One region of the Blautia fusiformis genome, then DNA from elsewhere that is predicted to be linked to it. Evidence: riboswitches for the same ligand, from Rfam matches in the RefSeq annotation. Region 1 holds a riboswitch; the other holds the start of a gene.
The links. A riboswitch is a leader RNA that binds a small molecule or an ion and turns the genes downstream of it on or off. The one in region 1 is predicted to bind cyclic di-GMP.

Region 1 (6,577 bases):
CTGACGAACGGTACGGAAATTTCCGAGAGATTTGGACATCTTGCGGTTGTCGATGTTCAGGAAACCATTATGCATCCAGTATCTTGCAAAAATCTTACCATTGCAGCACTCACTTTGTGCGATCTCATTCTCATGATGCGGGAAGATCAGATCCTCACCGCCTGCATGGATATCAATCTCTTCTCCGAGATATTTCTTGGACATAACAGAGCACTCAATATGCCAGCCAGGACGTCCGTCGCACCACGGTGATGGCCAGGACGGCTCGCCCTCTTTCTTTGGTTTCCAAAGCACGAAGTCTAACGGATCTTCCTTCTGATCCTCACCGGATACCTTAAGAGAACGGAATCCTGACTGGAGATCATCCAGATTCTTATGAGAAAGCTTGCCATACTCTTTGAATTTCTTTACACGGAAATAAACGGTCCCGTCAGCTGCCGGATATGCATATCCTTTATCAATAAGAGTCTGGATCATGTCGATCATGCCCTGGATCTCCTGTGTAGCCTGAGGTGCAGTTGTAGCAGGTTTTACATTCATATCTGCCATATCCTTCTTGCACTCTTTGATATAACGGGTAGAGATTTCCTCTGCGGAAACGCCCTCTTCAATGGCCTTCTTAATGATCTTGTCATCTACATCGGTAAAGTTGGATACATAATTTACTTCATATCCTTTATATTCCATATATCTGCGCACCGTATCAAAAATGATCATAGGGCGGGCATTTCCGATATGGATCAGATTGTATACCGTAGGTCCGCAGACATACATTTTTACTTTTCCTTCTTCCAGAGGTACAAATTCCTCTTTTCTGCGTGTCAGTGTGTTAAAAATCTTCATGTTACTCTTCCTCCAATTTCCCGATTCTGTACAGGGAGCAGATCGCCTGTGAGGAGATTCCCTCTCCCTGTCCTGTAAATCCAAGGCCTTCCTCTGTGGTCGCCTTGATATTCAGCTGTGATATTTTAATCCCAAGTGCTTCTGCGATATTTTCTCTCATCGTCGGAATATGTGGTGCCATCTTCGGTTTCTGAGCAATGATGGTGGCATCGATATTTCCGATCGCATAGTCATTCTCCTTCAGTAATCCGGCAACATGCACCAGAAGTTTCACACTGGAGATTCCCTTATATGCAGGGTCTGTATCCGGAAAATGCTTTCCGATATCTCCAAGAGCCGCAGCTCCCAGAAGTGCATCCATGATCGCATGGATCAGAACATCCGCATCCGAATGGCCCAAAAGACCTTTTTCCCAGGGAATATCAACACCACCAAGGATCAGCTTCCTGCCCTCTGTCAGTTTATGTACATCATATCCCATTCCTACTCTCATCAAACCGTTCATCACTGCCTTTCCTGAAATTTATGTCAAGTCAAAAGAACCTTTTATGAGCTGTTCCTGCTCAGTATGTGAGCATCTTCCGAAGTCTCAGAAGGCTCAGCCTTCTTCTTGTATACGGTGCAAGTCTGAGACTCTCCTCGATCGCTTTTCCCGGCAGTCCGATATCCCGGACTCTGCTCACGCAGCCAACGATACTCATCATCTCCTGCATATCTGTAACTGCAGGAAGAAGATCTATGATCTTAAGGATTTCCGGAAGTGCACCGGAAAGTGTTTCTGTGCTTACATCGTCCAGAAGTTCCGGGGTGTTTTCTTTTTCAAGTGCTCCAAGAATCCCTTTTCTGCCGAAGGTCTCCTGCAGGAGTTCTGTGTCTCCGTCTGTAAAGGCATGCACTCTGCAGGCTCCTCTTCGGATAGCATCTGCAAGCTTTTTATATTCCAGAAGGACCAGCATGGTTGCTGCAGAAACCTTCTCCCCGTGAAGAGCATCCAGGTGACCATTGACCACTTCCATATCCCAGAGGTGGACCATATGGTGCTCCGCCCCGGATGCCGGTCTGGAGTTTCCTGTCATCTGCATGGCCAGTCCGGAAAGGATCAGCGCATACATCAGCTTCTCACATGCATCTTTCTCTCCTGCTGCAATTTCTTTCAGATTATCCTTAACAGTCCGGATCGCTTTTGTTTCCAGGTCTGCCACCGCTGTACAATAGTATTCATCCACAAGAATACTTGCTATCTTCCAGTCTGCCAGCGCAATGTATTTTCCCAGAATATCCGACACCCCGGCTGCTGTAAGCCTTGCAGGCGCCTTAGCAAAAATATCCGTATCCGCAAAAACAAAAAGTGGCGCAGATGCCTGAAATACTTTTTTTACACCATTCCAGGTCATGTCTGCTACTGTGGAAGTAAATCCGTCTGAACTGGCTGCGGTGGGCACAGAGACAAAAGGGATCCGGTACTGATGGGCGACAAAACGGCTGAGATCATGGATCGTCCCCGCTCCAACTGCAAGAACAAGATCGATGTCCTCTTCCATATAATTCTCCACGATCTCCACGGCACGCTCATCTGCCTCAAGACCTTCAGCATCCAGGATCAGTACCTGACACCGGTCGTAGATATCCTCCATCAGTTCCTCTGTAGCTTTGTAACTGTTCGTGTCACAGATCAGAAGCGGGGAAATACATTCTTTCAGATCACCGTCTGACATTTCCTTTTCCAGTTTCCCGATAGCTCCTGATTCAATTACAATTTCTCTAACGTCTATGTGGTGCTCCCTCCCGCAGCTGCAAGGTCGGGCAAAATCGTCCGCATCGACTCGCATGTACTTATGTCCTCCTGACTTCTTTTAATGATTCACAGCGTATTTCTCTGTCCGCTGAATGATACAATATTACAGTTTGGTATTATACAGGATTTTTTTTTATTACGCAATGATAGAGTTCAACTTGTTTCATCATATAGCAAAAATCCTTTATTTTCAAGGATTTCCGGTGTTTCTACGCCAAACAATGTTTCGTCTGGTTGCGTCTATTTTCTTTTGTTTGTCACAAAAATTGTCATAATAAAAAGCCACGCCCAATAAAGGGAATGGCTCTGATTATTACATTACATTTTCAAGCTTTTTCATTTCATTCTGTAAACGTGTAAATTTTTGCCCTAAATGTTCTGCTGACAAAAAAGCTCAAAAGCAATATAACGACCGGAAACGCAAAAAGAATCCTACTATTACAGAGATTTGATTAAGGGAAAGAAAGTTTCTCCTTGCCCTAATGACTATAACTCTTCTATTCAAACTCAAAAGCAGTATGAAGAATGGTTAAAACAAAAACATCAAGAATTGACAAAAAGGCCAAAGAAACACCCGGTACATTAATTTGCACCGGGTATTTTTATATGTTCCATTCTGTTCTAAGTTGTGTTATACTGACTGCGTTGTCCAACCGAGACCCGGCAACGGGGGGAGGTGAACACATGGAAATAGTCATATCTTTTTTAGTGGCTGTTGCGGCAGGTGTGACTTGCCATCTCATTTGCAAATGGTTAGACAGTCATAACAAGGACAACGAATAGCCTGGTGGATGCTCAACCACTGAAATAAAAAGAGAAGAACCCTCGCATGTATTGGTGGTACATACGGGGGTTCGTTCTTTGTTCACATGGAACATCGTCATATCTTTTTTGCCTACTGGCATTATAGCATATGCCGATCATGAAATCAATATGCTTCGTCTTTGTAAATCCGTGATTTTTCCGCCGTTTGTCACAAAATTGTCACAAAATCATATTTTCAAAGCATCCCACACATCCAAAAATGCTTTAAAATCAACACTTTCCAGACTTCACGGTATAAATATATTGCTTTCTTTTTTTACGCAATAACGTGCTTTGACTTGTTTCATCTTATACCAAGAATCCTTTGTTTTCAAGGATTTCCAGTGTTTCTACGCAAAACAATATTTCGTCTGATCGCGTCTATTATCTTTTATCTACTCTGAGCTGAAAGCTAATTATATTTCTTGCATATCTGTTTATTTTTATACATATAAGCATCTGCAGCATCCAATAACATCTGCATTGTACACGACATATCATCGGAGGATAATGCCCATCCGCATGCATAGTCGATTGGTATTTGATTTTCATAACTATTTAATCTGTCTTTTTCTCTGTTCAAGGATTTTAATATTTCCTTAATTTTCGCCTCGCTTGTATGATAAATGACTGCTATAAACTCATCTCCGCCATATCTTCCAACAAAATCCTTTTCTGGAATAACACTGCGCAAAAGCTTTGCGAAATTTATTATTAACTGATCTCCTGCGGAATGTCCCATTGTATCATTTACAGTTTTTAAATTATTTAAATCAAACATTATGCAAGCTGTAGGATCTGTAATTATATCTTTTTTATTAAGAAGATCATTACAGGCATTTTTATTTGGCAGCCCAGTATGGGCATCTATGAATGCTTTCTGTTCCAGCAGTCTGTTTTGCATTGCCATCTGCATTGCCCTTAGAGTCTGCATAATAACCAATATCACCAGACTCAACATATCAAGTGCCGACAAAAGCTCTATAGTACGAATCTTTACAGCGATCTTTTCTGAATAGCTTTCTGCGGAAGAGACAGTTTCATCTGCCATCGAAAAATATATTTCACTCATATTAACAATGTCTGTATTTTCGTATCCCTTGTTTCTTGCTGCTTCAATTTCTGTTTTCAATTTATCCCAGTAATCACTCTGGATTTGCAATTTTTCCTGGTATTCTTCGTCATTGAGTTTTACCAGATCATAATGTCCATCCTGATATCTCAATCCAAGAAGAATATCATCCAAATATTTAATTAATTCTTCATTTTGGTTTCCTGTAATTTCTAATTTTACTTCACGCTGTGTAGCTCCACGTACCAGACCTGCATAATTTATTACGCGTGCTGTCCCCTGCAGCCTACTAATCTGAATCATCATAAAAATAATAAGAACTACTAATATCAATATAAGGAAACTCTGTATAATACCTATTATATTTTTACTTTTCTTGTTTGTCTGCATTTCACAATTTATCCCAAACCTTAAATAATATTCATTTACTTTCCTACAGGAAATCAAATGACAGACTTTTGGTCAGCGAACTTTCATTAAGAATATTAATCTTTGAAGATGGAATGACAGTTGCAGCAGTTTTCTTGTTGCTTTATAACTTCCGCTAACATCAACAGCAGCTTATCAATCCACTCATGTCATTGATGTTTGGATCATAAACTGTCTGTGTACAAATATCGGGAAGATCATCTCCTGTTGATAAATCATTCCTCAAAAAAAGCACTGCCAACCAGACAGTGCACCTCATTTTATGCAACTGGCTGCCATTTTACAGGCCCTGTAGCTTTGCGTCCCAGACTTTCATCTGGTTTGCCGATTTCCTTATTATAGCTTTTACACGTATACAAAAAAACTGGTTTTATTATACTATAGTGCTCTACTATATACAAGAAAAACATTACCGTTTTAACGTCCAAAAATAAAAAAAGAACAGCCGATATATATATCGAACTGTTCTCCCACTTCCGAAATCCACGCAGCATTGACATTACCGTTCTATATATTTTGTGATGACAGATATTAAAATCCTCATATCAACCGGCTTCGCCACATGGTCATCCATTCCGGCATGCAAAGCAGCCTGTACATCCTCTGCAAATGCATTTGCTGTCATTGCAATAATAGGGATCTCCTTTCCGTCTGGACGCTCCGACAGATTTCTGATAGCTTTTGTCGTTTCATAGCCATTCATTTCCGGCATCATGATATCCATCAAAATCAGATCAAAGGTCCCCGGAGCTGTATTGCAAAACTGTGCCAAGGCAGATTTTCCATCGGCAGTCCTAGTTACGATCATCCCTTGTTCTTCCAGCAAAGCTGCTGCTATCTCTGCATTTAAATCATTGTCCTCTGCCAAAAGGACATGCAGACCATGTAAATCCATATCTTTCCTTAACTTTTCTTCCTTTTCAGACAGTATCTGTTCTGCTATAAGCAGGGGAATTTCTACCGTAAATGTTGAGCCAATACCCTTTCTGCTGCTGACCTCAATTTTTCCACCCATAAGATCTACATACTGTTTGGCAATGGCCATTCCCAGTCCGGCTCCCTTATAGCTGGTTCTTGCCCCACCATTTTCCTGACTGAACTCATCAAATATTCTGGTCTGGAACTCCTCACTCATACCAATTCCGGTATCTGATATACGATAGCGTACAATTATATGATTCTCATCATTACCCGGAGCGTTTTCTGCAGCGAATGAAATGGTGCCTCCGTCTTTTGTAAATTTGACTGCATTACTGATAATGTTGAGCAATACTTCCCTGATTCTGAGTTCATCTACCATCACATAAGGAGTTTTTAGTTTTTCTCTTGAAACATACAAATTAAGGTCACGATTTTCCATATATCCCTTTGCGATCGACAAAACAGTATTTATCATATCCCTGAGATCTGTCGGTACCGGTTTATATTCCAGTTTACCACTTTCAATGCGGCTGATATCCAACACATCGTTGATCAGTGTCATCAGATATTCTGAACTCTGCCTGATCTTTTTCAGACAATTCTCCACCTCTTTGTCCGGTTTCCTCTTCATGGCAATATCTGTAAATCCAACAATTGCATTCATTGGTGTCCTGAGATCATGAGACATATGGTTCAGGAATGTCGTTTTTGCA
Region 2 (6,577 bases), on a different contig from region 1:
AGCCAGATACATTATGCAAGAGCTTTTGATAACAGAGGACGCGAACTTACAAAACGTATTTTTTCTTTTCATAACGATCTGGAAGGGTTCAATTCTTTCAACCTTTGGGCAGAGACACTTAAGACTGAGAATAAAAAGACTGCAGTTCTGATCGGCTGCGAGCCAACAGGTCATTACTGGTTTGCGTTTGTGAAGTATGTAAATGATCATCAGAAAAGATTAGTAATGGTCAATCCATTCTCGGTTAAGAAGATCAAGGAACTTGATGATAACAGTCCAAAGAAAACAGATTCAAAAGATCCGAAAACAATCGCAAAACTAGTTGTGGATGGGAGATATTCAATCCCATACATGCCAGAAGGCATTTATGCCGAAATAAGAGACCTGGTATACAGCCGTGAGCCTATATGGATAATCTGAGGCATAAGTGTCGTGAAGAGCCGTATGCCTGAATTGGGCACGTACGGATCTGTGGGGGATATACCTAGTAATAGGTGTTTCTACCCGACAATTTAGGACTCGTCAGAGGATGGTGATCCTGGTAGACATGAGAGGTTAGTTACTGTAGGTGGATTTGGGAAACAGGAAGGCCTTCATAAGAAGAAACAAAGACGTTTTATTTCTTGTACCTAAAATCATCAGAAATGGACTCCATGAAGTCACTTCATATCCAGAAAACTCTATTTTGTAGATATATGTAACTTATTAACTGTTCAGCAAAGTCAGTAAAATCAAGGATTTTTGTTGAACATGCACTAAAAAGAATAGAGAGGTCCTCACCCACTGCTTATTGCTTTTCGTAACCTCCACAGGGGAGTTACTTGATTCGGTTAAAATATATGTAAATTTTCCACCAAAATATTATTGACGTAAGAAAAACCACATGGTATTTTATTTTTGGAAAAAATGAAAATTATTTTAAAGGCAAACCTGTTGAAAGGCAGGGTCGCAAAGCCAGAAGGGACTAAAGTCAGAAAGTTTGACCATGTCAGCCGGTTGCCACTGTTTCCATATCATCATAATATATGGAAAAGATGTTTGAACAGAAGAGATTCCGATACCTTTTATACTATATAGATGTGTGATTTTAAAGAATATAGTAGGGACACTGGCAGATTTTGGCAGATGTCCTTTTTGTATGCAAAAATGGGTAACGAAACTAGCAGGGACAGGTTTTCTGTATACAGATAAAAGCAGGATGAAGAAGGCATAAGACGGAGAGAGGACTTTTATAAAATGAAAAATTATGAAGACAAAATATATTCCTTAGGTGAGACTGTAACGGGGCAGACACAGGCCATGTCACAGGCCGTACAGAAAACACTGGAAAATAATGGCGGGGTAGGTATAATGACAGGATCTTATGACCAAAACCTGTCTATTTTGTCTGTGGATAATCTGCTGTTGCATAGTACAGGATATACATTCGATACTTTCATGGAACAGACAAAAGGCTCATTGAGAAATTTCTTTTATGACGAGGAAGATATACTGGAGCGAGACCGTTTTTTGCAGCTTCACGGAACAGGGGAAGCACAGATCCTTGCAGCAGACGGTACAGTGAATAATGTACGGCTTTGTAAAGAGGATGCGACAGATGAGGCGGGCAGACAGATCTGGGTTATGTCCGTACAGGTCAACTGGGATCATATAAATTTGGCACTGCTCAATGAGGCTATCTGTTCCGGCTTCTGGTATTTTGACTGTGACGAAAACAGTGAGATTGTGAATGCAAACTGGAGTCATGAATTTCGAAAAATGCTTGGCTATCATGACACCCTGGACTTTCCGAATAAACTGGAATCCTGGTCAGATCTTCTGCATCCACAGGATAAAGAAAGAGTAATGGTGCAGCTTCAGGCGGCAATTAAGGATAAGACGAACCAGATAAAATACCAGGTAGAGTATCGTATGAGAATGAAGGATAATCAATACCAGTGGTTTCGGGCATCGGCAGAAGTAATACGCCGTCTGGATGGTTCTGCCAGCAGGATTGCCGGGATTTTTATTAACATTGATGGGGAGAAAAAAGAAATCATGCAGGCACAAAAATCTGCTGCTTTCCACCGGGCTTTTACGAAAGCAGATTTGTGCGAGTATTATGTGAATCTGGAAGCGAATACTTTTGATACCTTTAAGGTTGAACCGTCCCTGATGACCGTCTTTGAACAGAGTCATACGTGGGATGAATTGATCCGGCATTTTGTGGATTCCTATGTTGTGGAGACAGATAAGAAGGCGGTATCCTCTTTTTACGACCGTGGTTATATTGCAGAAAGGCTGAAGGGGCTGGAAACCGAATTGGCTTTAGAGTGCCGTATCACTCTGAATGGAGAAGAACGATGGGTCCGCAATGTGGTCATACGTGGCGAAATAGAGGATTCAGAATATGCCATGATCTTTCTACGTGATATCACAGAGACAAAGGTAGAGAGCGCACGGCATCTGCAGATGGCAGCAGATAATGCTTCCATGGAGCAGCTGATCCAGAGCATAGTGCGTCTGGTTGACCGCTTTGTTGTCTGTGATCTGGAAAATGACAGATATGAATTCTACAATCTGAATGGACAGATGATATATAAACCTCTGGGATTTTATCATGATTTTCAGATGCAGGTTCTTGAAAAATATAAGACACTGGAACCATTGGAAGTTATAGATATCCTGATAGCCCCGGATAATATTCGGAAAAAACTGAAAAGTGAAAATGATATTTATAAGTTTGAGTATTGCAGCCTGGATGAAAAGACTTATAAAATCGCTTCTTATATTCCCTTGGAATGGAAGAATGGAAAGCTGGAAAAGGTATTGCTGGCATCCATGGATGTGACACAGGAGAAGAAAGCAGAGATTGAATCCCGTCAGGCACTGAAAGAGGCTTACCGGTCCGCAGAAAATGCAAATCGTGCGAAAACAGAATTCCTTTCCAATATGTCCCATGATATCCGGACACCAATGAATGCGATTGTGGGTCTGACAGCAATCGCAGGAGCAAATGTTGAGAGCCAGGACAGAGTCATTGAATGCCTCGGCAAGATCACAGAATCAAGCCGCCATCTGCTGGGGCTGATCAATGAAGTATTGGATATGGCACGCATTGAAAGTGGAAAAATGACACTGGCACAGGAAGATTTCAATCTGTCAGAGCTGGTAGATAATCTTATTACACTTACGAAACCGGTGCTTGATGAACATAAACATAATTTTGATATACACATCAATCATATTGAACATGAGGCTGTCTGTGGTGACAGCTTGAGGATTCAGCAGGTATTTGTGAATCTGATGAGTAATGCGATCAAGTATACACCGGATGGCGGGAATATTATTTTTTCCATAGAGGAAAAGCCAAATGGATTTTCAGAACTTGGATGCTATGAATTTACGATTGAGGATAATGGGATCGGTATGTCACCGGAATTCCAGAAAATCATGTTTGAGCCGTTCAGCCGCGCGGATGACCACCGGACAACCAGAGTCCAGGGAACTGGTCTGGGAATGGCAATCAGCAGAAATATTGTGAACCTGATGAATGGCACTATTAAAGTGGACAGTACCTTGCACAAGGGAACTAAAATCACAGTAACAATTTATCTGGAGCTTCAGGAAAAAGAAAAAGAACAGGACAGAAATCTGATGAATCTGCCGGTCCTGGTTGTGGATGATGATAGGACATGCTGTGAAAGTACAGTTGCAACATTAAAGGAAATCGGTATTATGGGTGAATGGGTTCTCTCTGGCAGGGAAGCGGTTGAGCGCTGTTATGCACGGCATGAGTTGAAAGATGATTACTTTGCTGTTATTTTAGACTGGAAGATGCCGGAGATGGATGGCATAGAAACAGCCAGACAGATCCGGAAGCGGATAGGAAAAGAGATCCCCATCATTGTACTGACATCCTATGAATTCAGCGAAATTGAAGAAGAAGCAAAGGCTGCAGGTGTAGATGCTTTTATTGCAAAACCGCTGTTCCGTTCCCGGCTGACGGCAACACTGCGGCAGTTTACTTCAGGAAGAAAAGAAAAAATAGCAAGAAATTATCTGGAGAAGCTGTCAGAATCAGACTACACGGGAAAAAGGATTCTGCTGGTTGAGGATAATGAGTTGAACAGAGAAATTGCTGGTGAAATTTTACAGATGACAGGTGCAAAAGTGGAAACGGCAGAAAATGGGAAAATTGCAGTTGAAAAAGTGGAAGCTTCTCCGAAAGGTTCGTATGATCTTGTTTTTATGGATATCCAAATGCCTGTCATGAATGGTTATGAGGCAACTGCAGCAATCAGGAGCCTTCCGGGTGAAAAGGGAAAACTGCCTATTGTTGCCATGACTGCCAATGCTTTTGCAGAAGATGTACAGCTGGCCAAAAATACAGGCATGAATGGACATATCGCGAAACCGCTGGATATGAATAAGCTGAATGATGTTCTGGAAAGCTGGCTGTAACTGATTTTCATGTGATCACAAAGTATATTACTAGGAACAGAGTGAACAGTAACAGTAACTCAGGTGATGCTGCATAAATCCTCAAATACTCCTTGCAATAAAAAAATACAGCAATTATAATATAAATACAAAAGCCGGATGCGGAGGCTGACTTCTGAAAACAAAGAAAGGAAGTATAAAATGGCGAAAATTTTAATCAGTCCGTCCAAATATTTACAGGGTGCGGGAGAAATGAAGAATCTTGGAACTTATGCTGCAAAGAGTGGAAAAAAAGCGTTGGTTCTGATCAGTAAAGGCGGATATAAAAGAATCGGTAAAACGATCGAAGAGAGCTTTGCTGAGAGTACCTGTGAGGTGGTTTTTGATTATTTTAACGGAGAATGCTGTAACAGTGAGATTGATCGTCTGGTAAAGATCGTAAAAGATGAGCAGTGTGATCTTACCATTGGTATTGGTGGAGGAAAGATCTTTGATACAGCGAAGGCAGTTGCATACTATGCGGGAACACCGGTATTTATCTGCCCGACGATCGCATCTACAGATGCCCCTTGCAGTGCTTTGTCTGTTATTTATACAGAAGAAGGAGTTTTTGAAAAATATCTGTTTCTTCCGGCGAATCCGAATCTTGTTCTGATGGATACAGATATCATCACCAAATCGCCGGTTCGTCTTACTGTGGCTGGTATGGGAGATGCACTGGCAACATATTTTGAGGCAAGGGCATGCAAGAGAAGCGGAGCAACTTCCTGTGCAGGAGGTAAGACAACAGAGGCTGCCATGGCACTGGCTGAACTTTGCTTTAATACCTTGATGGATGAGGGCGTAAAAGCTAAGATAGCTCTGGAAGCAGGCGTATGCACACCGGCAGTTGAGAAAGTGATTGAGGCTAATACACTTCTTTCTGGAATTGGTTTTGAAAGTGCAGGACTTGCAGGTGCACATGCGATCCATAACGGATTTACTGTACTGGAAGAATGCCATCATATGTATCATGGAGAAAAAGTTGCATTCGGAACCATCACACAGCTGGTACTGGAGAATATTCCCCAGGAAGATCTGGAAGAGATCATCTTATGGTGCATTGAAGTAGGACTTCCTGTTACTCTGGCAGAGCTTGGAGCTGGGAAGGTAACGGATGAGCAGCTTATGGAAGTTGCCACAACTGCATGTGCGGAGAATGATACACTTCACAACATGCCATTTGAAGTTACACCGGAAACTGTATTTGCAGCAATCAAAGCGGCAGATGCATATGGAAGATATTACCTGGATGAGGAATAAACAGATAAAAAGTAAATAGCTGATATAAAAATTGCAATCTGCAGAAACAAGAGTTATCAAGTATTGTTATCCTGCAGGTTGCTTTTTTTTATGTATGGCTGTAATATAACAGAAAGATCAGTAAATATCGGAACAAAAAACATACGGAGGAATATTTGTGGCAAAAAAACGAAAACCCAAAATGGAGCTTCGATATTATAAGATGCCGGAGGGGAGCCCCATCCTTGCATTGCTTGGACAGAAGTGGGTTCAGAATTATGGGAACGATATCGATTATCTCCATTTTCATAATTATCTGGAAATCGGATTCTGCTATGAAGGACAGGGATTTATGATACTTGGAGAGGATAAGGTACAGTTTCATGACCGGGATTTTACGGTGATCCCATCCAATTATCCACATACCACAAACAGTGATATTGGAACTATCAGCCGCTGGGAGTATCTTTTTATTGATGTAGAAGGATTCCTGGATAAATTTATTAATAATTCAGTAAAAAAAGAAAAAATCGTTCAGCGGATCAACTCCAGATCGCTTTTTCTGAATGAAAAAGAAAACCGATCCATGGCAGGTAAGATCCTTAAGATTCTGGATATCATGCGGGATGGAGAGGAATTTTATCTGGAAGAAGCTAAGGGAGTTTTGGCATCGCTTCTTGTGGAAATCGCAAGGATAAACCGAGATTTAGGCGAAGAACGTTACAGCGAAGGCAGAGGAAAAGTCATGGATATGATCTCCAGGTTCCAGGATTATATTTCTGATCATTACATGGAGGATCTTCGTATTGACGAACTGGCAGAATACTGTCATATCAGTGAAACTCATTTGCGCCGGATATTTACGACTTACATG

Region 2: another riboswitch for cyclic di-GMP. It lies ahead of LKD46_RS01910 (hybrid sensor histidine kinase/response regulator); the one in region 1 lies ahead of LKD46_RS05485 (GGDEF domain-containing protein).

The regions. Positions count from the first base shown of each region.
Region 1 is NZ_JAJEPT010000004.1:200,455-207,031, reverse strand. Features, by position in the region: gene cysS (cysteine--tRNA ligase) at 1-843, opposite strand, end outside; gene ispF (2-C-methyl-D-erythritol 2,4-cyclodiphosphate synthase) at 845-1,336, opposite strand; gene LKD46_RS05490 (sn-glycerol-1-phosphate dehydrogenase) at 1,407-2,672, opposite strand; gene LKD46_RS05485 (GGDEF domain-containing protein) at 3,855-4,904, opposite strand; cyclic di-GMP riboswitch class I at 5,204-5,279, opposite strand; gene LKD46_RS05480 (response regulator) at 5,443-6,577, opposite strand, start outside.
Region 2 is NZ_JAJEPT010000002.1:82-6,658, forward strand. Features, by position in the region: partial or broken gene LKD46_RS01905 (IS110 family transposase) at 1-420, shown strand, start outside; cyclic di-GMP riboswitch class I at 914-1,004, shown strand; gene LKD46_RS01910 (hybrid sensor histidine kinase/response regulator) at 1,237-4,443, shown strand; gene LKD46_RS01915 (glycerol dehydrogenase) at 4,624-5,724, shown strand; gene LKD46_RS01920 (helix-turn-helix domain-containing protein) at 5,882-6,577, shown strand, end outside.